DNA from 3 places in the Mesorhizobium sp. BR1-1-13 genome. Region 2 is predicted to be linked to each of the others. Evidence: predicted binding sites of a transcription regulator. Region 2 holds the regulator's gene; each other region holds the start of a gene.
What was found. The regulator PhoB, encoded in region 2, activates phosphate uptake and scavenging genes when phosphate is short. The targets are predictions, from matches to a motif close to TGTCATNNANCTGTCAT.

Region 1 (7,875 bases), on a different contig from region 2:
ATTGCGGCTGACCCCTCCAAGCTGGGCAGCAATCTGGCTTGCGCTCAGACCCTCCGACCACAGTTTTCTCAAGAGTTCGACCCGCTCGTCAGTCCAATTCATGACCGCGCTCCTGCTAAGCGTACGGCAATCAGAATCCCTTCCCGGCCCAGCACCACTGCTGGGGCAGACACCACATATATCTGGTGATTAGGTCCGCCGCACGAAATCTAGTTATTTCCCGACTACAACTACCTTATGCGCTGACTCGGTGACAAGAGTCCGAAGTGCAACACGAATCGGTTTTTTCGGTTTTCCCCAACTTGCCAGCTCACTTATGAGCCGGCGTCCCGTCGGGAGGCTTGCCGCGCGCCACTACGCGACGTTTTCGTTGACTTCATGGCTGAAAAACCCGATAAGCCGCAAAGGCCGCCGCTTTGGCGGCTTTTTTGATTTTCCGGTTCCGGAGACGCATATAATGAGCGGTTCGGCGCTTTTCGAGACCTTTGCTCGCGCACCCCTGGCCTTCGACCATGGGGAAGGCACCTGGCTGGTTACCGACAAGGGCGAGCGATATCTCGATTTTGCCGGCGGCATAGCCGTCAATTCGCTGGGCCACGGCCATCCGCATCTGGTTGCGGCGCTCACCGAGCAGGCTGCCAAGCTCTGGCACGTCTCCAATCTCTACGAGATCCCGGGGCAGAGCCGACTTGGCGAGCGGCTGGCCGACGCCACCTTCGCCGACAAGGTGTTCTTCACCAATTCGGGCGCCGAGGCGCTGGAATGCGCGATAAAGACGGCGCGGCGCTACCATTTCGTCAAGGGGCATCCCGAGCGCTTCCGCGTCATCACTTTCGAAGGCGCCTTCCATGGCCGCACGCTGGCGACCATCGCCGCCGGCGGCCAGTACAAATATCTCGAAGGTTTCGGCCCCAAGGTCGAGGGTTTCGATCAGGTCGGCTTCGACGATATCGACGCCGCCGAAAAGGCGATCACGCCGGAGACCGCGGCGATCCTGATCGAACCGGTGCAGGGCGAGGGCGGTATCCGCCCGGTGCCGACACAATCGCTGAAGCGGCTGCGGCAGCTCTGCGACCAGCACGGCCTGCTGTTGATCTACGATGAAGTCCAGTGCGGCATCGGCCGCACCGGCAAGCTGTTCGCTCATGAATGGTCGGGGGTCGCTCCAGACATCATGGCCATCGCCAAAGGCATTGGCGGTGGCTTCCCGATGGGCGCCTGCCTTGCCACCGACGAGGCGGCTGTCGGCATGACCGCGGGTGTCCACGGCACTACGTTCGGCGGCAACCCGCTGGCCATGGCGGTCGGCAATGCCGTGCTCGACGTGGTGCTGGAGGAGGGCTTCCTGGCGGATGTGCAGCGCAAGGCGCTGTTGTTGAAGCAAGGGCTGGCAGGGGTGGCCGACGAATTCCCCGAGGTCATCGAGGGCATCAGGGGCACGGGGCTGATGCTGGGCCTCAAATGCGCCATGCCCAACGGCAAGGTGAACATGGCGCTGCGCGACCAGCATCTGCTCGCGGTTCCGGCTGGCGACAACGTCATTCGCCTGCTGCCGCCGCTCACCGTCACGGACAGCGAGATCCATGAAGCGCTCGAGCGCATTCGCGCCGGCGCCAAGACCCTGTCCGAGGCCATCGCCGCTGAAGCCGCGAAGTAATTCGAAAGCTCCTGATGTCACTTCGTCATTTCACCGACCTCTCCGCCGTTTCCGAAGGCGACCTGCGCTCCATGCTGACCGACGCAGTGGAGCGCAAGGCGCGCCTCAAGGCGGGCGAGCGGTCGAAACCGCTCGAAGGCAAGGTGCTGGCGATGATCTTCGACAAGCCGTCGACGCGCACGCGCGTCTCCTTCGATGTCGGCATGCGTCAGCTTGGCGGCGAGACCATCATGCTGACCGGCACCGAGATGCAGCTCGGCCGCTCCGAGACCATCGCCGACACAGCCAAGGTTCTGTCGCGCTATGTCGATGCCATAATGATCCGCACCACCTCGCATGAGCGGCTGCTGGAGCTGACCGAGAATGCGACCATCCCGGTGATCAACGGGCTCACCGACGATACCCATCCTTGCCAGCTGATGGCCGACATCATGACCTTCGAGGAGCATCGCGGTCCGGTCGCCGGCAAGACCATCGCCTGGACTGGCGACGGCAACAACGTGCTGCATTCGCTGCTGGAAGCCTCGGCGCGGTTCCGCTTCAACCTCAACGTCGCGGTGCCCGAAGGCAGCGAGCCGGCGCAGAAGCACGTCGACTGGTCAACCGCACATGGCGGCAAGCTCTCCTTTACCCGCTCGCCAGAGGAAGCCGTCGACCAGGCCGACTGCGTCGTCACCGACTGCTGGGTGTCGATGGGCCAGGAGCACCGCGCCCGCGGCCACAACGTGTTTTCGCCCTACCAGGTCAACGCCAAGCTGATGGCCAAGGCAAAGCCCGACGCGCTGTTCATGCACTGCCTGCCGGCGCATCGCGGCGAGGAAGTGACCGATGAGGTCATCGACGGTCCGCATTCGGTGGTCTTCGACGAGGCCGAGAACCGGCTCCACGCCCAGAAGGCCGTGCTTGCCTGGTGTCTTGGGGCCTGAAGTGGACTTGAAGTGTCTTGGCGCTCGACGTGCCGGGGAACTTGATCTCCGGAGGCGCGATGCCTATCTGCGCGGCATCACGCAAATCAAGCGCGTTTAGACGCATGCTCCCCAAAGGGCGGCATGGCCGCGCCCTGGAGCTTTGTCATGCTGGAAACCCATCAAGTGGCTGAACATCACCCCAAACTCGGCGAATTCGGTTACGCTGGCGATGATCACGTCGTGCCCTTCGAGGTCGGTCCGCTCGATGTGCGCGGCCGCACCGTGCAGCTCGGGCCGATGCTCGATGCGATCCTTGGCCGCCATGACTATCCCGAGCCGGTCGCCCGGCTGCTGGCGGAAGCCTGTGTGCTGACGGTGCTGCTAGGCACCTCGCTCAAGTTCGAGGGCAAGTTCATCCTGCAGACCCGCACCGACGGGCCTGTCGACATGCTGGTCGCGGATTTTTCCACGCCCTCGGCGCTGCGTGCCTATGCGCGCTTCGATGCCGACCGGCTGGAGGCGCTGATTGCGGCCGGCGAGACCTCGCAGCAAACGCTGCTCGGCAACGGTGTGCTGGCGCTGACCATCGACCAAGGTGCCCACACGCAGCGCTACCAGGGCATCGTCCAGCTCGACGGCGAGACCCTGGAAGAGGCCGCGCGCACCTATTTCCGCCAGTCGGAGCAGATCCCGACCGATCTCCGGCTTTCCGTCGCCAAGCTTTTGACGCCCGGCCCCGGCGGCGCGCGCGAGCAGTGGCGGGCGGGCGGCATCCTGGCGCAGTTCCTGCCGCAGGCCTCCGAGCGCATGCGCGTTCCTGACCTGCCCGGCAGGGATGGCGATCCGCGCGAGGAGATCCACGATCCCACAGACAATTCCTGGCAGGAATTGCTGGCGCTGCTCGGCACCATCGAGCCGACCGAACTGATCGATCCGACCATCGGCGCCGAGCGGCTGCTCTATCGTCTGTTCCACGAGCATGGCGTGCGCGTCTTCGGCGGCGTTCCCGTCGCCGATCAGTGCTCATGCTCCCGCGACAAGATCCGCGGCATCCTCGAGGGCTTCTCCGCGCAGGAGATCAAGGACAGCACCGAGGACGGCGGCATCCACGTCGCCTGCGAGTTCTGTTCGACGCAATATGACTTCGACCCGGCCGAGTTTGCGGCGCAGTGAAGTGCTTCGTTCTCCTCGTCACTATACGGGGAGAAGGTGCCGGCAGGCGGATGAGGGGCAGCGCTGAGTTCGGCGTTAGGGCAGTCTTCATTCGGTGCGCGAGATAGATCTCCAGAGTCGGCGCCGCCCCTCATTGTCCTGCCGGACATTTCTCCCCCGTATAGTGACGGGGAGAAAGAGGCTGTCGCCGCCGCTTTCGCTAATTCACCGTTCGCCTCGTCCCTGGCAGATCCAGCGAAAACGCGGGGATAGCGATGTCGAATGTCTCGCCCCGCTCGTTGCGCATGGTGTAGTGGCCGACCATGATCCCCGACGGCGTCGAGAGCGGACAGCCCGACGTGTATTGGTAGCTGTCGCCGGGATTGAGTTCGGGCTGATCGCCGACCACGCCGGCGCCTCGCACTTCCTCGACCCGGCCGGCGCCGTCGGTTATGTGCCAATAGCGCGATAACAGCTGCACGAATTCGTCGGACTGGTTGTCGATCGTTATCTGGTAGCCCCAGACGTAGCGGTTTTCCGTAGGATCCGAGCGGTCCTCGAGATAGAACGGCCTGACCTGCACTTCGATGTTGCGCGTGACGGCGCGGTACATGAGCGGCTCCAAAACAAATCCGGTGTGGAACATTCGGCGCTCTTTGCGGTTCGATCAACCGTGCGCGTCCGAGTTGCCACCTCGAGGGGGCAAGTGCCGACAAACAATGTCATTTGAGTGACACATGACAATGATGGTGTGCACCAGCAATGCCGGGCGACTCGGGCGCTCTGTCGAACTGTCGAAAACGGCCGCCAGGCGGGCCGGTTTTTCTGGAGTGACCGGATATCGATGGAACTCGCTCTCATAACCGGCTCGCTTTCGATCGCTCTCATCGCCTCAAATCTCGCCAGCATCCTGCTCGCCTGTTCGCGCCTGAAACGGCGCGCCGCCATCGCGCCGCCGGCCGGCAAGCCGCTGCCTGTGTCGATCGTCATCCCGGCGCGCGGCGTCGAGCCGTTTACCCATGAGACGCTTGAGCGCGCTTTCTCGCTCGACTGGCCGCGCTACGAACTGATCTTCTGTGTCGCCCATGCCGACGACCCCGCGGTCAAGCCGATCCGCGCCGCCATCGCCCGCTTTCCAGCCGTGCCGGCCCGCCTGCTTACCGGCGACGACCGCATCAGCGCCAACCCGAAACTGAACAATTGCGTCAAGGGCTGGGAGGCTGCGCGCCACGACTGGGTCATTCTCGCCGATTCCAACGTGCTGATGCCGAAAGACTACGTCCAGCACCTGATGGCGGCATGGCGGCGGGACACCGGCCTGGTTTGCTCGACGCCGATCGGTTCGCGGCCCGACGGCTTCTGGGCAGAAGTCGAATGCGCCTTCCTCAACACGCTGCAGGCGCGCTGGCAATATGCCGGCGAGGCGCTTGGCCTCGGCTTTGCCCAGGGCAAGAGCATGTTGTGGAACAAGCAGATGCTCGACGCCAATGGCGGCATCCGTGCGCTCGCCGCCGAGATCGCGGAGGATGCCGCGTCGACCAAACTGGTCAACAGGCTGGGCCTGCGCGTCAATCTCGTCGCTTCGCCTTTCGAGCAGCCGCTCGGGCAGCGCATGCCGGGCGAGATCTGGTCGCGCCAGGCCCGCTGGGCGCGCCTGCGCCGCGTCACCTTTCCGCTGTTCTTCGCACCCGAGATCCTGACCGGCGTGGCGGCTCCGCTCGTGCTGGCGCTGATCGCCGCAGCCAGCGCCGGCGTCAGCCTGCCCATGACAGCGCTCTGCGTGCTGGCGCTCGCCTACCTGCCGGAATGCATGCTCGCCTCGGCAAAGGGCTGGTATCTGTCGCCGCGCATCGTCACCGCGATGATCGCACGAGACCTGATGTTGCCCGCCATCTGGGCGCGCGGCTGGCTGGGTCGTGCGGTCGACTGGCGCGGCAACGCCATGACCATCGGCACCAAGGCGGCTGAACTGGAAGAGACGCCATCGCGCGCCTGATCGACGCGGACGACGATGCCTCGACCGGCCTTATTTGGCGGCCTCAAGCGCCTGCGCGATGTCTTCCAGCAGATCGTCGGTATCCTCCAGCCCGACCGACAGCCTGAGCGTGCCGGGTCCGATGCCGAGCTCGGCGCGCGCTTCGTCGCTGAGGTTCTTGTGCGTCGTCGTCGCCGGATGGGTGATCAGGCTTTTGGCGTCGCCGAGATTGTTCGAGATCAGGACGATGTCGAGCGCGTTCTGCAGGGCGAAGGCACCCTGCTTGCCGCCCTTGACGTCAAAGCAGATCAGGGTGGAGCCGCCCGACATCTGCTTCTTGACGATATCGGCCTGCGGATGGTCGGCGCGGCCGGGATAGATGACGCGGGCGATCTCCGGCTGCTCGGCCAGGAAATCGGCGATCTTGCCGGCGCTCTCCGTCTGCTGGCGCACGCGCAGCGGCAGCGTTTCCAGGCCCTTCAGCAGCGTCCAGGCGTTGAACGGCGACAGGCTGGGGCCGGTATGGCGGAAATAATCGTGCAGGTTTTCGTCGATCCATTTCTTGTCCGACAGGATGACGCCGCCGAGACAACGGCCCTGGCCATCGATGTGCTTGGTCGCCGAATAGACCACGACATGCGCGCCGAGCTGCAACGGCTTCTGCTGCAGCGGCGTGGCGAAGACATTGTCCACGACCAGCCGCGCGCCGATCGAATTGGCAAGCGAAGCGACGGCTGATATGTCCACCACCTCAAGCGTCGGGTTGGTCGGGCTTTCCAGGAAAAACAGCTTGGTGTTGGGCCGAACCGCCTTTTCCCAGTTGGCAATGTCGGTGCCGTCGACCAGCGTCGCCTCGATGCCGTAACGCGGCGCCAGCGTCTCGACCACCCAGCGGCAGGAGCCGAACAGGGCGCGCGCCGCAACGATATGATCGCCGGCCTTGACGCTGCACAGGAGGGCTGCCGTCACCGCCGCCATGCCGGACGCGGTGGCGCGCGCGTCCTCGGCGCCTTCGAGCGCGCACATGCGCTTCTCGAACATGTCGACGGTCGGATTGGCATAGCGCGAATAGATGAAGCCCGGTTCCTCGCCCTTGAAGCGGGCTTCGGCGGCTTGGGCCGTCTCATAGACATAGCCCTGGGTCAGGTATATCGCCTCGGAAGTTTCACCGAAGCCGGAACGCAGGGTCCCGCCATGCACGAGTGCGGTCTGAGGCTTCCAGTTGCGCGTCTTGCTCGTCATCGTCCTATCCAAACACAAAAAAACCGGCCGCGAAAAAGTCGCAACCGGTCCATACGGCCTTGCGGCCCGACGGTCCTTTAGCGACTTGTTTAACGTGGCTGCAAGCCGACCGGCCAAATCACCACGGGATAACGACCCTTTAGACCCGCGCCACGCTTGCGTCAATTGCCGGCTTCATTAAGAGACTTGTACCAGCAGAGCGGAGCCAGACTTTGCGGCAGACAGGAATTCTTCCCGATCAGGACATTGCGGCGCTGTTCCAGTCCGGCGCGCTGAAGTCGTCGCGTGCGCTCGACGCCGACCAGATCCAGCCGGCCAGCCTTGATCTGAGGCTCGGCCAAAAGGCGTGGCGGGTGCGCGCGTCCTTCCTGCCGGGTCCCAACCACAAGGTCAGTGAAAAACTCGACCGGCTGAAGCTGCACGAGATCAGCCTGGCCGACGGCGCCGTTTTGGAAACCGGCTGCGTCTACATCGTGCCCCTGCTCGAAAGCCTGGCGCTGCCGGCGGAAATTTCGGCGTCCGCCAATCCCAAGAGCTCGACCGGGCGGCTCGATATCTTCACCCGCGTGATGACCGATCGCGGCCACGAGTTCGACAAGATCGCCGCCGGCTATCATGGTCCGCTCTATCTCGAAGTCAGTCCACGCACCTTCCCGATCGTCGTGCGCGCCGGCTCGCGCCTTTCGCAGATACGCTTCCGCACCGGCAATGCGCTGCTCTCGGAAGCAGAGTTGCATCAATTGCACCGGGCCGAAATGCTGGTCGCCACCGAACCGCCGAACATTTCCGGCGGCGGCATCGCATTGTCGATCGATCTCAACGGCGACAGTGACGGGCTGGTCGGCTATCGCGGCAAGCACCATACCGGCCTCGTCGATGTCGACAAGCGCGCGGCGCAGGAGATCGTCGACTTCTGGGAGCCGATCCACAAGAGCGGCGCC
Region 2 (7,875 bases):
TAATCCTCCCTGCGCCGCGTATGGCGCGACCAAACAGGCCCTTAGGCCGGCACAAAGGCTCTATTTTTTCGAGCCTCGAAAAAACACTGATCCATCGTCGGAACGCTGTCAACGCCGATTCTGATGTATTTTGATGCCCTCGGGAATTTTTTTCGAGCTCCGGAATAAATAATGACAGCCAAGGCCGGTTCTGCCAGTATCTGACGGTCGTCGGGGCCTGGGGAGAGAACGCGGCGACCGGGAGGATGCGAGGAACATGTCGGTCGGAATCCGCCACGACGATCTGCGCCGACGCAACCGGGCGATGGTGATCGCGGCCGTGCGCCGTGCCGGGCAGCCATCGCGCACCGAGATTGCCGCGACCACCGGGCTCAGCCATTCCACCATATCGGCGATCTCCTCCGACCTGATTGGCGAAGGCATCCTGGCGCAGAGCAAGCCGAGCGAGGCCGGTGCGCTGAAACGCGGCCGGCCGCAGGTCGGCCTCAGCCTCAACCCTGAAGCCGCGGCGGTGATGACCGTGGTGCTGTCGCTGAATTTCCTCTCCGTCGCAGTCATCGACTATGCCGGGCAGGTGATATCTGAAGAGCAGCGCCGGCTGGACACGCTGACCCTGTCGCGCGAGGCGCTGATCGATGAATGCGTGGCCATCGTCAGGCGGCGGTTCGAAGATCCCGACCTCGACGTCGGCAGCATCGCCCGTATCGCGCTGGCGATCCAGGGCATCACCGACACGGATGCGCGCACCATGCTGTGGTCGCCGATCACGCCGCAGACCGACATCGCCTTCGCCGACATACTGGAGACCGAGTTCGGCATTCCCGCCACCATGGAGAACGATTGCAACATGATGGCGGTGGCGCTGCGCTGGCGCGATCCCCAGCGCTACCGCGACGACTTCATCGCCATCCTTTTGTCGCACGGCATCGGCATGGGCCTGGTGTTGAAGGGTGAACTGTTCACCGGCACCCATTCATCCGGAGGCGAGTTCGGCCACATGATCCATCGCCCCGGCGGGGCGCTCTGCCGCTGCGGGCGGCGCGGCTGTGTCGAGGCCTATGCCGGGAACTATGCCATCTGGCGCAACGCTAGGCAGCTTGGCGAGGACACCGAGCCCGTCGACGTCAGCGACGCCGACATGCGCACCCTGGCGGCCTCGGCGCGCGAAAAGGACGGGCCGGAGCGCGAAGCCTACCGCAAGGCCGGCGAGGCGCTGGGCTATGGCCTTGGCAGCCTGTTCGCCCTGATCGATCCGGCGCCGGTCGCCATGGTCGGCGTCAGCGCGGCCGCCTTCGACCTGATCGAGCCGGCATTGCGCGAGGCGATCGCCCAGACCGCCGGCGGCCAGCACTCGAAATCGATTTCCTTCGACACCGAGCCGAACGAACTGCCGCTGATCCGCGAGGGTTGCGCCATGCGCGCGCTGACCTTCGTCGACCAGGAAATTTTCGCGCCGGGGGCACAAGCGAAATCAGGCATAGGCGAGAACGTTGCGTGACATATCCCTAGTCTTCGCGGATCGCATACCCCGCGCCCCGAATGGTGCGGATCACGTCAGGCATGCGGCCATTGTTGACCGCCTTGCGCAGCCGGCCGACATGCACGTCCACCGTGCGCTCGTCGATATAGATCGTTTCGCCCCAGACATTGTCGAGCAGCTGACTGCGCGAGAACACGCGGCCCGGGTGGCGCATCATGAATTCGAGCAGGCGGAACTCGGTCGGCCCGAGCCGGATCTCGCTCTTCTTGCGGTAGACCCGGTGCGATTCACGGTCGAGCACGATGTCGCCGACCTTGAGCACGCTGGACAGAACTTCGGGCTTGGCGCGGCGCAGCAGCGCCTTGACGCGTGCCATGAATTCCGGGGTTGAGAACGGCTTGACTAGATAGTCGTCGGCGCCGGTGGAGAGACCGCGCACCCGGTCGCTTTCCTCGCCGCGCGCCGTCAGCATGATGATCGGCAGCCGCTCGGTCTCGGGCCGCATCCGGAGACGGCGGCAGAGTTCGATGCCGGAAACCGCCGGCACCATCCAGTCGAGCACAAGAAGGTCAGGGACATTCTCCTGCAAGCGGATCTCGGCTTCGTCGCCGCGCGTCACCACCTCGACCTGATAACCCTCCGATTCCAGATTGTAGCGGAGCAGCACACCCAGCGGCTCCTCGTCCTCCACCACCATGATGCGTGGCGCGATCATCGACTGGTCACCCCTGCCGTCACGCCGCTGGCGCCGACATCGCCGTCTCGTCCTGCTTCGGGCGATTGGCGGGCAATTGCGTGCCGGTCAGCACATAATAGGCATTTTCGGCAATGTTGGTCACGTGATCACCGATGCGCTCGAGATTCTTGGCGCAGAACAAAAGATGCGTGCAGGCGGTGATGTTGCGCGGATCCTCCATCATGTAGGTCAGCAGCTCGCGAAACACCGATGTGTATTTGACGTCGATGCGTTCATCGTCGGCGCGCAGCTTGGCAAGTGCCGCGGAATCGCGCGCCGCATACTCCTCGATCACCCCTTGCACCTGGATCAGCACCAGCTGCGCCATGACATCGATGGAGTGCGACAGGTCGCGCGGCGTGGCGGCCAGGCCGACGGTGCCGACGCGCTTGGCGATGTTCTTGGCGAGATCGCCGATGCGTTCGAGATCGCCCGCCATGCGGATCGAGCCGACGACATGGCGCAGATCGTCCGCCATGGGCTGCCGCTTGGCGATCAGGGTGATGGCGCGGTCGTCGAGTTCGCGCTGGCGCGCATCCATGATCGCGTCGTCGGAGACGACGCGCTGGGCGAGCGCGTTGTCGGAATTCAGGAGCGCCTTGGTGGCGCCGCCGACCATCGATGAGGCGAGATCGCCCATGTCGCGGATCAGCCTGCTGATCTGTCCGAGATCTTCGTCAAAGGCTGCGACTGTATGTTCGGCCATGATCTTGGTCCTCGTGTGCGTGGGATCAGCCGAAGCGGCCGGTGATATAGTCCTGCGTGCGCTTCTCGCGGGGCGACGTGAAGATCTTCTCCGTGCGGTCGAACTCGACCAGCTCGCCCAGATACATGAAGGCGGTCTGCTTCGATACGCGCGCCGCCTGCTGCATGTTATGGGTGACGATTACGATCGTATAATCGGCCTGCAGCTCGTCGATCAGTTCCTCGATCTTGGCGGTCGACAGCGGATCGAGTGCCGAGGCAGGCTCGTCGAGCAGGATGACCTCTGGCTTCACGGCCACCGTGCGGGCGATGCAGAGGCGCTGCTGCTGGCCGCCCGAAAGGCTGAGGCCACTGGCGTTGAGCTTGTCCTTGACCTCGCTCCACAGTGCCGCGCGCTTCAGCGCCTGCTCGACACGGCCGTCCATCTCGGCCTTGCTGAGCTTCTCATAGAGCCTGACGCCGAACGCGATGTTCTCGTAAATCGACATCGGGAACGGCGTCGGCTTCTGGAACACCATGCCGATCTTGGTCCTGAGCAGGTTGAGGTCCTGCGACCGGTCGAGGATGTTCTGGCCGTCGAGCAGCACCTGGCCCTCGGCGCTCTGCTTCGGGTAGAGCTCGTAGATGCGGTTGAAGACGCGCAGCAGCGTCGACTTCCCGCAGCCCGAAGGCCCGATGAAGGCGGTGACGCTGCGCTCAGGCAGCGACAGGCTGATATCCTTCAGCGCCTTCGACTGGCCGTAGTAGAAATTGAGGTTCTTGACCTCGATCTTGGCTTTCTCGACCGCGACTTCGGGCGTGTTCAACTCGGTGGACAACATCGGTTTCATCTGTCCTCTCTGCGTCCGGTAAGGCTGCGGGCGAAGATGCTCAGCCCGAGAACCGTAAGGGTGATTATGAGTGCGCCGGTCCACGCCAGCTGCTGCCATTCCTCATAGGGGCTGAGAGCGAACTGGAAGATGGTGACGGGCAGGCTGGCCATCGGCGCGTTGAGATTGCTCGACCAGAACTGATTGTTGAGCGCGGTGAAGAGCAGCGGCGCCGTCTCGCCGGAAATGCGGGCGATGGCCAGCAATATGCCGGTGACGATGCCCGACAGCGCCGCACGGTAGGCGACCGAGCGGATGACCACCCAGCGCGGCGCGCCGATCGCGGCGCCGGCCTCGCGCAGGGCGTTCGGCACGAGGTTGAGCATGTCCTCGGTGGTGCGCACGACGACCGGGATGACCAGGATGGCCAGCGCGACGGCGCCGGCGATCGCCGAGAAATGCCCCATCGGCCGCACCAGGAGTTCGTAGACGAACAGGCCGACGATGATCGAGGGTGCCGACAGCAGGATGTCGTTGATAAAGCGCACGATGGTGGTGAGGCGCGAGAAGCGGCCATATTCGGCCATGTAGGTCCCAGCGAGGACACCGATCGGCGTGCCGACGATGACGGCGATGACGGTCATCATGATACTGCCGTAGATGGCGTTGAGCAGGCCGCCGCCATCGCCTGGCGGTGGCGTCATTTCGGTGAACACCGAGAGCGAAACACCCGACAGGCCCTTATAGAGCAGTGCGCCGAGGATCAGCGCCAGCCAGGCCAGGCCGATGCCCGCCGCCGTGACGCATAGCGTCATCATCACGGCATTCCTGCGCTTGCGTCGATTGTGAAGCGATGTGGCCGTCGACATCGGTCAGGCTCCCGTGCGGCTGTCCATGCGCAGCAGCATGTAGCGCGCAAGGGCAAGGATCAGGAAAGTGATGACGAACAGGATCAGGCCGAGCGCCACCAGCGAAGACGTATAGAGATCGCCGTCGGCTTCGGTGAACTCGTTGGCGATGGTTGCCGAGATCGTCGTGCCGGGCGCGAACAGCGAGGCGCTGATGCGGTGGGCGTTGCCGATGACGAAGGTTACCGCCATGGTCTCGCCGAGCGCGCGGCCGAGACCGAGCATGACGCCGCCCATGATGCCGACGCGGGTATAGGGGATGACGACGCGGCGGGTGACCTCCCAGGTCGTGCAGCCGATGCCGTAGGCCGATTCCTTCAGCACCGACGGCACCGTGTCGAAGACATCCTTGGTGATCGAGGTGATGAAGGGCAGGACCATGATGGCAAGGATCAGCGCCGAGGTCAAAAGGCCGATGCCGTAGGGCGGACCGGCAAACAGGCTGGAGAGCCCCGGCACGTCGTGGAAAAGCTTGATGATGAAGGGCTGCACCGTCGTCTGCAGGAACGGCGCGAACACGAACAGGCCCCAGATGCCGTAGATGATGGAGGGTATGCCGGCAAGCAGCTCGACGGCGATGCCGATAGGGCGCCGGAGTGGCCGCGGGCAGAGTTCGGTAAGGAAGATGGCGATGCCGATGCCGATGGGAACGGCGATCAGGATAGCGATGGCGGCGGTGACGATGGTTCCGTAGATCGGGGCCAGCGCCCCGAAATTCTCGGTAACCGGGTTCCACGATTCGGTCGTCAGGAAGGAGAACCCGAATTTCGACAGCGCTTCCCACGAGCCGGCAACCAGCGAAATCGCCACGCCGCCGAGGATGAGCAGGACGAGGATGGCGGAAAAGCGTGTCGCCGCCCGGAAAATCGTATCGGTGAGCGCGAAGCGCCGGACCGTCGCTTCCCTGGCCCGCATGGCGGCCGACGATGGCATGGCTTCGGAGACGGCGGTCATCTGGCCCTCGCGTTTCAAGGAAGACAGGGAGGGCGCCGTGAAGCGCCCTCCTCATTCAGCAGGGATTACATGGCGGAATAGAGCGGCTTGCCGTCTTCGCCGACGATGTCCTTGGTCCACATGTCCTCGACGCTCTTGACGACCGCGTCGGGGATCGGAACGTAGTCCAGCGCCCCGGCCATGTCGTCACCCTTCGCGTAGGACCAGGCGAAGAACTTGAGCGCTTCACCGGTCGCCGCCACGTCGCCGGGCTTCTTGTAGACCAGAATCCAGGTGGCCGACGTCATCGGCCAGGATTCGGCGCCCGGTTGGTTGGCCAGGATGACGCCGTAACCCGGCTGCGAGCTCCAATCGGCATTGGCCGCCGCCGCCGAGAACGCCGCCGCCGTCGGCTCGACCTTCTTGCCGTCCTTGTTGATCATGTCGGCATAGGTCAGCTTGTTCTGCTTGGCGTAGGCGTATTCGACATAGCCGATCGAGCCGCCGGTCTGCGAGACGTTGTTGGCGACGCCTTCATTGCCCTTGGCGCCGATACCGACCGGCCATTCGAGCGCGGTGTTGACGCCGACCTTCGACTTCCAGTCGGCGCTGACGTCGGCCAGATAGTAGCTGAAGTTGAACGTGGTGCCCGAACCATCGGAGCGATGCACGACCGCAATCGCCTGGTCGGGAAGCTTGACGTCGGGATTGAGCTTGGCGATCGCCGCGTCGTTCCAGTTGGTAATCTTGCCGGCGAAGATATCGGCCAGCGTCGGGCCGTCGAGCACCAGTTCGCCCGGCTTGATGCCTTCGAGATTGACGACCGGAACGATACCGCCCATCACCATCGGGAACTGTGCAAGTCCGGTGGATTCGAGATCCTCGCCCTTCAGCGGCGCATCGGAAGCGCCGAAGGTGACGGTCTTGGCCTTGATCTGCTTGATGCCGCCGCCCGAGCCGATCGACTGGTAGTTGAGACCGATGCCGGTCTCCTTCTTGTAGGCATCGGCCCACTTCGCATAGATCGGGTAAGGGAAGGTGGCGCCGGCGCCGGAAATGTCAGCTGCCATTGCCGCTGAAAGGGTGAGGGTGGACGCCGCAGCCATTGCGATCGCAACGGCCGCCGAGCGGATGAAATGTCTCATGTGGCCTGCTCCTGTTCGGAAGATGGTCTCTCGGCGCCATTCCTTGCCAGCGCCCGCTGAGGCCAATAGCGTTCGATTATAACAGTCGCATGACAGTTTCGTGTCAGCCCGGTAACGCGTCGCCGGCGCTTGGAAAGGCGATGGCGATCGGCGGCTGCGGCATGGCGCCGGTTTGCCTTCGGGAATCAGGGACTTGCGCTATCTGGCCACCCAAACAGCCCTCGGATTCGGCATGGAGCGCTGATCGAAGAAAAGCCGGACGGGAGCGCGTTGCTCGAGGCCAGAGGATGTCTTGGCCGGGCCATCGCCAAAAACAGGTCCGTTGGGGTAGATTGACGCTGCTTCATACTGGCGGTCGCTGCTCCCGCCCGTAACTAGAAGAGAGCGGAAATTCGATGCCGTCATTGTCCCGGCTGGACGCCGGCTTTGATATGGTGCGATCGCACCATAGTCTTGCTCGAAGGGCAGCGGCCGACCCCGACTGATTCTCGCCGCAATCCCGTGGAAGGCGCGAAGCCTATCCCGCGTTGCGCCGGGCCTGGCGACCGGCGCCGACCCAGCGCTCGACCTTTTCGAGCAGGGCCCTGGGGCTGATCGGCTTGGGCAGATAATCATCCATGCCGGCGTCAAGGCAGCGTTCGCGATCGCCCTTGAGCGCATGCGCGGTGACCCCGACGATCGGCACATGCGTGCCGGTTTCCTCCTCCAGCCGGCGAATGGCGGCGGTCGCCTCGAGCCCGTTCATCTCCGGCATCGAGACGTCCATCAGGATCATGGACGGATTGAGCCTGCCGAAGGCGTCCAGCGCCTTGCGGCCATTGCCGACGATCTCGAAACCGTAGCCGGTCTCGCCGAGGATCTGGGTGAAGACCATCTGGTTGACCTCATTGTCCTCGGCCACGAGGATGTCCAGCCGCTGCTCGCCGCCGGTCGCGGCAAGCCGAGGCCTGACCGGCGGCGGCTGCAGCAACGCGCGTTGGCCCGACGCCGCCACTGGCGATGGTTGCGGACCGTTCCCCCCGCCTCCCTCGACAGCAAGCGGCTGGGCGACATCGGTAGCGTGGCGATGCCGCTGGATGGTGGCGACCAGCGTTTCCAGGAGCACCGAGGAGCGTGCGGGCTTGATCAGTTGGGCATCAATGCCGAGATCGCGGTAACT
Region 3 (7,875 bases), on a different contig from region 2:
ATTCCATGTACAGGGAACGGATTGCCTCGCGGCGATCGTCGGAAACGTTGGCGGTCTTTGCCGCCGGACGCGAATTGATCATTGTCTTTGCCTCTCGTTTGTCGCCCTGGTGATTTTTTGTTTTTCACCTTGATCGCGACACTATCGAATACTCATAAAATTCGACTTAAACGCCAAGGCTAACAAGAGCTTACCGGTAATAGGTTTCGCAAGACGCTTAACAAACGGTCACTTGGGCAAGGATAATTAACCTAAAGATTTAGCCAATGATTTCAGGGCGAAATCCGATCAGCGGACCGCCGGCGGCGCGTGCCTGCTTCAGGTCCGGGGCGACCGCTTCTGCAGATAGATGACGAGGCGGAAAACGGCATAGAGCAGCGCCACCCCCGCATGCGAGACGACGATGAGCGGACGGTGGCCGAAGAGTTCGGGAAAGCCGGCATACATGACGATCTCCGTCACGGCGCAGATGAACCAGATCACCGGCCCCCAGGAGGCCAACATCCATAGGCCGGCGGCGGCAAAGGGGAAAAATACGGCGAGCATCACCGCCGTCACCTGCCAGTGGACCGGCATCAGGTCGAAGCGCCAGAGCGAGCCGGGATAGAAGCCGATAAGCCTGACCCAGTACAGGATACCGAACAGCAAGCAGTAACCTGATATGATCCGCTGGAACCAGGCGAAGATAACCTCCACCCCTGAAGGCTGAAGCACGACGCGTCTGGACGTCACCTCGCTCATAGCGCGAGTTCCCGTTCACCGAGCGAGGCAAAATAGGCATCGACATCCGCGTCGTCGACCGCATCGAGGGTTGCCGGCAGCCATTGCGGCTTGGAACCTTTTTCGATGATGGTGGCGCGTATCCCTTCGTAGAAATCGTGGCCCGCAAGCATCCGGTTGAGGATGCGGAATTCCATCTTCATGCATTGATCCATCGGCAGCGTCAGGCCGGCAGTGATCTGGCGCCAAGCGACACGAAGGCTGGTCGGCGAGCGCGTCAGGATCGTCGCCAGCGTCCTTGCCGCAAACTCGTCGCTGCCTGCCGCCTGCTCCAGGCTGCCGATGATATCGGCAAGCGAGTCCTGCGCGAAGTGATGGGCGATCGCCTCCAGCACCTGCCTGTCCGTCTCGCGCTTCGCCGGGATGAAGAAGCCGCGCAGCACCGATTCAGGATCGCCGGTTGCGGCGAACTGGTCGAGAAAGCCAGCCTGGTCCTGCGCCTTGATCGTATGCGTGGCCAGCCCGGACCACAACGCGTCGCCATAGCGGATGCGATTGCCGGTCAGCGCCAGGTACATGCCGAAGGAACCGCCAAGATCGGGCAGCAGATGGCTGGCGCCAACATCCGGGAAAAACCCGATTCCCACCTCCGGCATGGCGAACTGGGCATTTTCCGTCATCACCCGATGCGATCCATGAAAGGAGATGCCGACGCCGCCACCCATGACGATGCCGTCGATCAGCGCCACATAAGGTTTTTTGAAACGTGCGATCTGGGCGTTCAGCCGATACTCGTCGGCGAAGAACTCGACAGGCGGCTTGCCGGCCCGGCCGGCCTCATAGATGTGGAGAATGTCGCCGCCGGCTGAAAACGCCCTACCCTCGGCCTTAACGACGACGGCATCGACGCCCCAGTCCCGCTCCCAAGCGTGCAATGCCTTGGCGAGCGCGTTGACCATCCTGTGCGTGACCGCATTGAGTGCCCGCGGCCGCGTCAACGTGACGATGCCGGCCCGGCCCAGATGTTCGAAGCGGATCTCGTCGCCTCCGCCAAAATCCATCGTGAAAGAATCCCTCCCCCGCTCCGCCGGGACTGAAGTGCTAAAGCGTGGCGCATGGGCGCGTCAATGCCGGCATGCTGACAGCGCGTCTTGGCTCGTGCCGGAGCCCAGTGCTAAAAAGAGGCCGTTGTGGCCGCAGCGCCGGGAACCGAATGGCGACGGCGCACCTGTAGCAAGTTTTTCGATGGGTGTGGCTCATGGCTGGATTTGCGCGCCTCGTGCCGATGACGATCGGGCTGATTGTCATTTGCCTGGCTTTGCAACCGACCCTGGCGGCAAGCCTCGCCGAGCTTTACCAGTCGCAGACCATCGTCAACGGTCGGTATGAGAAAAACCGCCAGGCCGGCTTCAAACGTTGCCTCGACGCGGTTCTGGTCCGGGTTTCCGGCGACCAGCGCCTGCTGGCGAAACCGGAGATGGTGGCGTTGCGCGACAGGGCCGCCAGCTTCGTCGCCAGCTTTCGCTACCGCGATCGCATGGAAGGCATTCCCAACCATGACGATCAGGGCACGTATGATCGGCCTCACAATCTCTACTGCCAGTACAGCCCGGCGATGATCGATCCGGTGCTGGCTTCGCTCGGCAGCAGGCCGTGGCTGACCGAACGGCCACGGCTGGCGGTGTTCTTGTCGACCGAGCGCGGCGCCAGGCATTTCGCGCTCGATGCCGACGACGAGCACGGCGTGCTGATGCGCGAGTCGTTCGGCAATGCCGCCGCGCCGATGGCCATGCAGGTAACCTTCCCAACGGCAGTGCTGCTGTCGAAGGCCGGGCTGGACGACAGGATCATGCGCGACGCCGACATGGCGAAGCTCGACACGGCTGCGAAAATGGCCGGCGCCGATCAGGCGCTTTCCGGCAGCATCGTCTGGAGCGACAAGGAGTTCGGCTGGATCGCCGACTGGCGGCTAGCGAAGGCCGGCAGGACCTATGCCTGGCAAGTGCGCGGCGTCGGCTTCGACGAGGCGTTCCGTGTCGGCATGCACGGTGCGGCGCAGATCCTTTCGGGCAATGGGCAACCCGAATAGGGACCCGACCGGATTGCTGGCACAAACGTGTCGCATTGGTCAGCACCACGGTGCGTGATAAAAGCCGGCCAAAAGAGAGTTTTTGGCGATGAACAGATTCACCCCGGCAAAACCTGCCGGCGCGCGCAGCGTCGACGACATCACCGGCAGCCGCCGCTTGCGACGCATGCGCAAGGCCGACTGGTCGCGGCGCCTGGTGCAGGAGAACAGGCTTTCCGTCGACGACCTGATCTGGCCGATCTTCGTCGTCGACGGCAGACAAGTGCGCGAGCCGATCGCCGCCATGCCGGGCGTCTTCCGCCTGTCGATCGACTTTGCCGTCAAGGAGGCCGAACGCGCGGCAAAGCTCGGCATCCCCGCGCTCGCCACCTTTCCCAATGTGGACATTTCGCTGCGCGACCAGACCGGCTCCCATATCCTCGATCCCGACAACGTCATCAACCGCGCCACGCGCGCGATCAAGGACGCGGTGCCTGAGATCGGCGTCATCACCGATGCCGCGCTCGACCCGTTCACCAGCCATGGCCATGACGGCATCCTGCGTGACGGTCTCATCGTCAATGACGAGACGGTGGAACAGGTGACCGCGGCCGCCGTCATACAAGCAGCGGCCGGCGCCGACATCATCGCGCCGTCCGACATGATGGACGGCCGCATCGGCGCCATCCGCGACGCGCTCGACGCAAACGGTTTCCAAGACGTGGCGATCATGTCCTATGCAACGAAATTCGCCTCCGCCTTCTACGGGCCGTACCGCGAGGCGGTCGGCACGGCCGGCCTGCTCAAGGGCGACAAGAAGACCTATTACATCGACCACGCCAATTCAGACGAAGCGGTGCGCGAGGCCGAGCAGGACCTGGCCGAAGGCGCCGACATGCTGATGGTCAAGCCCGGCCTGCCCTATCTCGATATCATCCGCAGGCTGAAGGACGAATTTGCGGTGCCGACCTTCGCCTACCAGGTGTCGGGCGAATATTCGATGATCAAAGCGGCGGGCGCCAATGGCTGGATCGACGGCGAAAAGGCTATGCTGGAATCGCTTCTTGCCTTCAAACGCGCCGGCTGCGACGGCATTTTGACCTATTTCGCCCCTGAGGTGGCGGAGATGCTGAGAGCATAGTTTCCTCCCACGCCTTCAGACCATATGCTCTTCATGGAACTCACCGGCGAATGAGCCGGTATGGCGGCCGTCTCGGCAGCCGCTACTTTGGCATCCGAGCCGACCATCAGGTAATCCTCTGGACATCGCACGGGCGAGGTAGGGATATGCGTCTTCTCGACCGCTGAAAATACCGCTTGCAATTCGCCATCGGTTTGCTAGAAAAATAACTGCTTGCAAAATACAACCGGTCCTGAGGAGGCTTTCCATGTCCAAACTTCGCGTCAACGCATTCACCTTGTCGCTCGACGGTTACGGCGCCGGTCCCGACCAGGATTTGAAAAACCCGCTCGGCGTCGGTGGGGAAGCCCTGCACAAATGGATGATCGGCACCCGCACCTTCCGCAAGATGGTGCTCGGAGACGATGGCGGCACCACCGATACCAACGAGGCGTTCGCGGCGCGCAGCTTTGAAAATGTCGGCGCCTGGATCCTGGGCCGCAACATGTTCGGGCCGATCCGCGGCGAATGGGCCGACGAAAACTGGAAGGGCTGGTGGGGCGACAACCCGCCCTATCATGTGCCGGTCTTCGTGCTGACCCACCATGCGCGCGAGCCCATCGTCATGGAAGGCGGCACGACCTTTTACTTTGTCACGGATGGCATCCATTCGGCGCTCGAGCAGGCAAGAGCAGCGGCCAATGGCAGCGATGTGCGGGTCGGCGGCGGCGTCGCCACCGTCCGGCAATATATTCAGGAGAGGCTCATCGACGAGATGCATCTGGCGATCTCGCCGGTGCTGCTCGGCTCCGGCGAGCACCTCTTCGCCGGGATTGATATGCCGAAGCTCGGCTACGCGTGCAGCGAACAAGTAGCGACGCCGCTTGCCACGCATGTCGTCATCAAGCGGACTTAGGAATTAGTTGTGCGACAGTGGGAATTGGCGAAACCCTTGGTGCAGATCCTTTCTCCCGGTCACTATACGGGGAGAAGGCCAAACTCTCGTTCAATACTTCTCGGGCACGTAGAGCTCGCGCGGCAGCACCTGGCGCTCGTATTCGGGATTGAAGACGCGCTCGGGTAACGTGATCTCCTCGTGCGGCACCTCTTCGTAGGGAACCTGCTGCAAGAGGTGGTCGATGCAGTTCAGCCGCGCCCGCTTCTTGTCATTGCCCTCGACGATGAACCAGGGTGCCTCCGGAATGTTGGTACGGGCGAAGGTCTCTTCCTTGGCTTTGGTGTACTGTTCCCAGCGCACGCGCGACTGCAGGTCCATCGGCGACAGCTTCCACTGCTTCATCGGATCGTGGATGCGCATCAGGAAGCGCATCTGTTGTTCCTCGTCGGTGATCGAGAACCAGTATTTGACCAGCGTGATGCCCGAGCGGACCAGCATGCGCTCGAACTCCGGCACGTCACGGAAAAATTCCTCCACCTGATCGGGCCCAGCGAAACCCATCACCCGCTCGACGCCGGAACGGTTGTACCAGGAGCGGTCGAACAGAACGATCTCGCCGCCGGCCGGCAGGTGCGGCACATAACGCTGGAAATACCATTGCGACTTCTCGCGCTCGGTCGGCGCCGGAAGCGCCACGACGCGGCAGATCCGCGGATTGAGCCGCTGGGTGATGCGCTTGATGACGCCGCCCTTGCCAGCCGAATCACGGCCTTCGAAGATCACCACAAGCTTCTTCTTGTGGTAGGCGACCCAGGATTGCAGCTTGATCAGCTCGGATTGCAGCCCGATCAGGTCGCGAAAATACTGCATTCGGTCGATAGAAGGCGGATGCGCGTTCTTGTAGATCCTGGCGATCTCCAGCGACAGCGCCGGTTCCGACATCTCCAGCTCATAGTCCTCGTCGAGCGTGTCGGCGAGTTCGGCTTCCAGCCAGTCACGGGCGCCGGACTTGGGTATGGATTCATTCATCTGGTGCTCCTCCATCTGCAAGCTGCCGCCTCCGGCAACGACCGGGCACACTGGCCGCGTCCTGACGGCGGCGCGCAACACCCTGACCGACTGAGTATAGGCCGGCAATGACGGTTTTATTGCAGGGGCACGCCAGGGCCGCTCATCGGTGTGCCGGGGCCGGAGGGCGACAAGCCGCGCGGATTGTCCTACAAATCCAGCAACCTGCTCGGGCCATTCTCAATCGCGAGGACTGACATGGAATACCGCACTCTCGGCCGTTCCGGCCTGAAGGTTTCGGCGCTGACCATGGGCACCATGACCTTTGGCGGCGCAGGCCCGTTCGCGGCTGTCGGCAACAGCGATCTCGCCGAAGCGAAGCGCATGATCGATCTGTGCATCGATGCCGGCATCAATCTCATCGACACGGCCAATGTCTATTCGGACGGCCTGTCAGAAGATATCATCGGCGAGGCACTCGGCGGCAAGCGCAGGAACGACGTGCTGATCGCCTCCAAGGCGCGCATGCGCATCGGCGACGGTCCCAATGACGAAGGCCTGTCGCGCCATCATTTGATCCGCGAATGCGAGAAAAGCCTGAAGCGGCTCAAGACTGACGTCATCGACATCTATTTCCTGCACGAATGGGACGGCGTGACGCCACTCGAAGAGACCATCGCCGCGCTCGATGCGCTGGTCGGCCAGGGCAAGATCCGCTATATCGGCTGCTCCAACTATTCCGGCTGGCAGGTGATGAAGGCGCTGTCCATCAGCGACAGCCGCCATCAGCCGCGTTTCGTCACCCAGCAGATCCACTACACGCTCGAGGCACGCGAAGCCGAATACGAGCTGCTGCCGATCTCGGTCGACCAGGGATTGGGCGTGCTGGTGTGGAGCCCGCTGGCGGGAGGCCTGCTGTCGGGCAAGTATCACCGTGACAACCCGACCGCGCGCCAGGTCGCCGGCTGGTCCGAACCGCCGATCCGCGACGAGGACCGGCTGTGGCGGATCGTCGATGTGCTGGTCGAAATAGGCAAGGCCCGCGGTGTGTCCGCCGCACAGGTGGCGCTTGCCTGGCTGCTTGGCCGGCCGGCTATCAGCTCGCTGGTGATCGGCGGGCGCAACGAGGCCCAGTTCAGGGACAATATCGCGGCGGCCAGCCTGACGCTGACCGGCGAGGAACGTGATCGCCTCGACGCGGTCAGCCGCCCGCCCCTGCTCTATCCCTATTGGCATCAGCAGTTGACAGCAAAGGAGCGTTTCGGCGCCGCCGACCTTGTGATCGACCGAAGCAGCTTATAGGAACCCTGGTGCCGGCTCCGAGACCTCGGAAGGCGAACGACGCGTAGTCAGCCCACAAGAACAGCAAAAAAGGAGCCGCTATGGCACGAGCACCAAATTACGATCAGGAACGCAAGGAACGCGATCGCCAGAAGGCGGCCAAGAAGGCCGAAAAGCTGGCGGCCAAGGCTGCGGCGCGGGAGCGTCAGAAACCCGAGACTGACGCCGAGACTGAAACAGAGGAATGACGGCGCGCGGCGGCAATCCGGCCTGGATCAGGCCGGCGCCTTGTCGCTGACGAAGACGTCCACTTCACGCGCCGCCGCGATAAAGGCGCGCCTTGCGTTCATGGCCGGCTTGTCGCCGGCCAGCGCATCGTGGCAGGCCTGCAGCGCCGCGCGATGCTTGGGAGTGCGCTTCCCGGGCCAGCTGTTCATGAGATAGTCGGAAGCCTCGCGGGCCGAGCGTAAGAGCTGTGTACTTCCCGCCGTGACTGATTTGACGGTCACGGGTACTTCAAATCGGTTGTTTTCCATCGCCCGGTCCTACGCCATCGGCGTCCACGAAGCGAGGCCGAAAGTGGGGCTCGGGGCCGGCGGTCCTTTTTTCGGCGGCGAGTGGCCTGCCCTGCAGGCTGCATTATGCCGCCACGACGGCGAATCCCCTGGCGCGAAGGCCGCGGCGATCATTGGCCAGCGACGTCAACAGACGGTCGCGACTGCCGACGATATGCTCTGAGAGCAAGCGCCCGGCTTCCTGTGCATCGCCGCTCCGCACGGC

Region 1: a site for PhoB is predicted at 4,438-4,454, ahead of LB533_RS17365 (ceramide glucosyltransferase). Genes of this name have one in related genera too.
Region 3: a site for PhoB is predicted at 5,943-5,959, ahead of ppk2 (polyphosphate kinase 2). Genes of this name have one in related genera too.

Annotation. Positions count from the first base shown of each region.
Region 1 covers NZ_JAIUIH010000007.1:20,354-28,228, forward strand. Annotated here, with positions in the region: gene LB533_RS17340 (GcrA family cell cycle regulator) at 1-102, opposite strand, end outside; gene LB533_RS17345 (aspartate aminotransferase family protein) at 458-1,657, shown strand; gene argF (ornithine carbamoyltransferase) at 1,672-2,583, shown strand; gene LB533_RS17355 (Hsp33 family molecular chaperone) at 2,707-3,738, shown strand; gene apaG (Co2+/Mg2+ efflux protein ApaG) at 3,938-4,330, opposite strand; gene LB533_RS17365 (ceramide glucosyltransferase) at 4,562-5,713, shown strand; gene LB533_RS17370 (O-succinylhomoserine sulfhydrylase) at 5,744-6,934, opposite strand; SAM riboswitch at 6,992-7,069, opposite strand; gene LB533_RS17375 (2'-deoxycytidine 5'-triphosphate deaminase) at 7,147-7,875, shown strand, end outside.
Region 2 covers NZ_JAIUIH010000001.1:39,496-47,370, forward strand. Annotated here, with positions in the region: gene LB533_RS00210 (ROK family protein) at 257-1,498, shown strand; gene phoB (phosphate regulon transcriptional regulator PhoB) at 1,506-2,195, opposite strand; gene phoU (phosphate signaling complex protein PhoU) at 2,215-2,922, opposite strand; gene pstB (phosphate ABC transporter ATP-binding protein PstB) at 2,948-3,751, opposite strand; gene pstA (phosphate ABC transporter permease PstA) at 3,748-4,599, opposite strand; gene pstC (phosphate ABC transporter permease subunit PstC) at 4,603-5,592, opposite strand; gene pstS (phosphate ABC transporter substrate-binding protein PstS) at 5,658-6,716, opposite strand; gene LB533_RS00245 (PAS domain-containing protein) at 7,234-7,875, opposite strand, start outside.
Region 3 covers NZ_JAIUIH010000003.1:312,505-320,379, forward strand. Annotated here, with positions in the region: gene ldtR (transcriptional regulator LdtR) at 1-82, opposite strand, end outside; gene LB533_RS09185 (DUF6163 family protein) at 319-741, opposite strand; gene LB533_RS09190 (enoyl-CoA hydratase/isomerase family protein) at 738-1,781, opposite strand; gene LB533_RS09195 (DUF2066 domain-containing protein) at 1,979-2,809, shown strand; gene hemB (porphobilinogen synthase) at 2,898-3,929, shown strand; gene LB533_RS09205 (dihydrofolate reductase family protein) at 4,177-4,824, shown strand; gene ppk2 (polyphosphate kinase 2) at 4,915-5,835, opposite strand; gene LB533_RS09215 (aldo/keto reductase) at 6,073-7,116, shown strand; gene LB533_RS09220 (hypothetical protein) at 7,197-7,343, shown strand; gene LB533_RS09225 (DUF982 domain-containing protein) at 7,371-7,604, opposite strand; gene LB533_RS09230 (GntR family transcriptional regulator) at 7,735-7,875, opposite strand, start outside.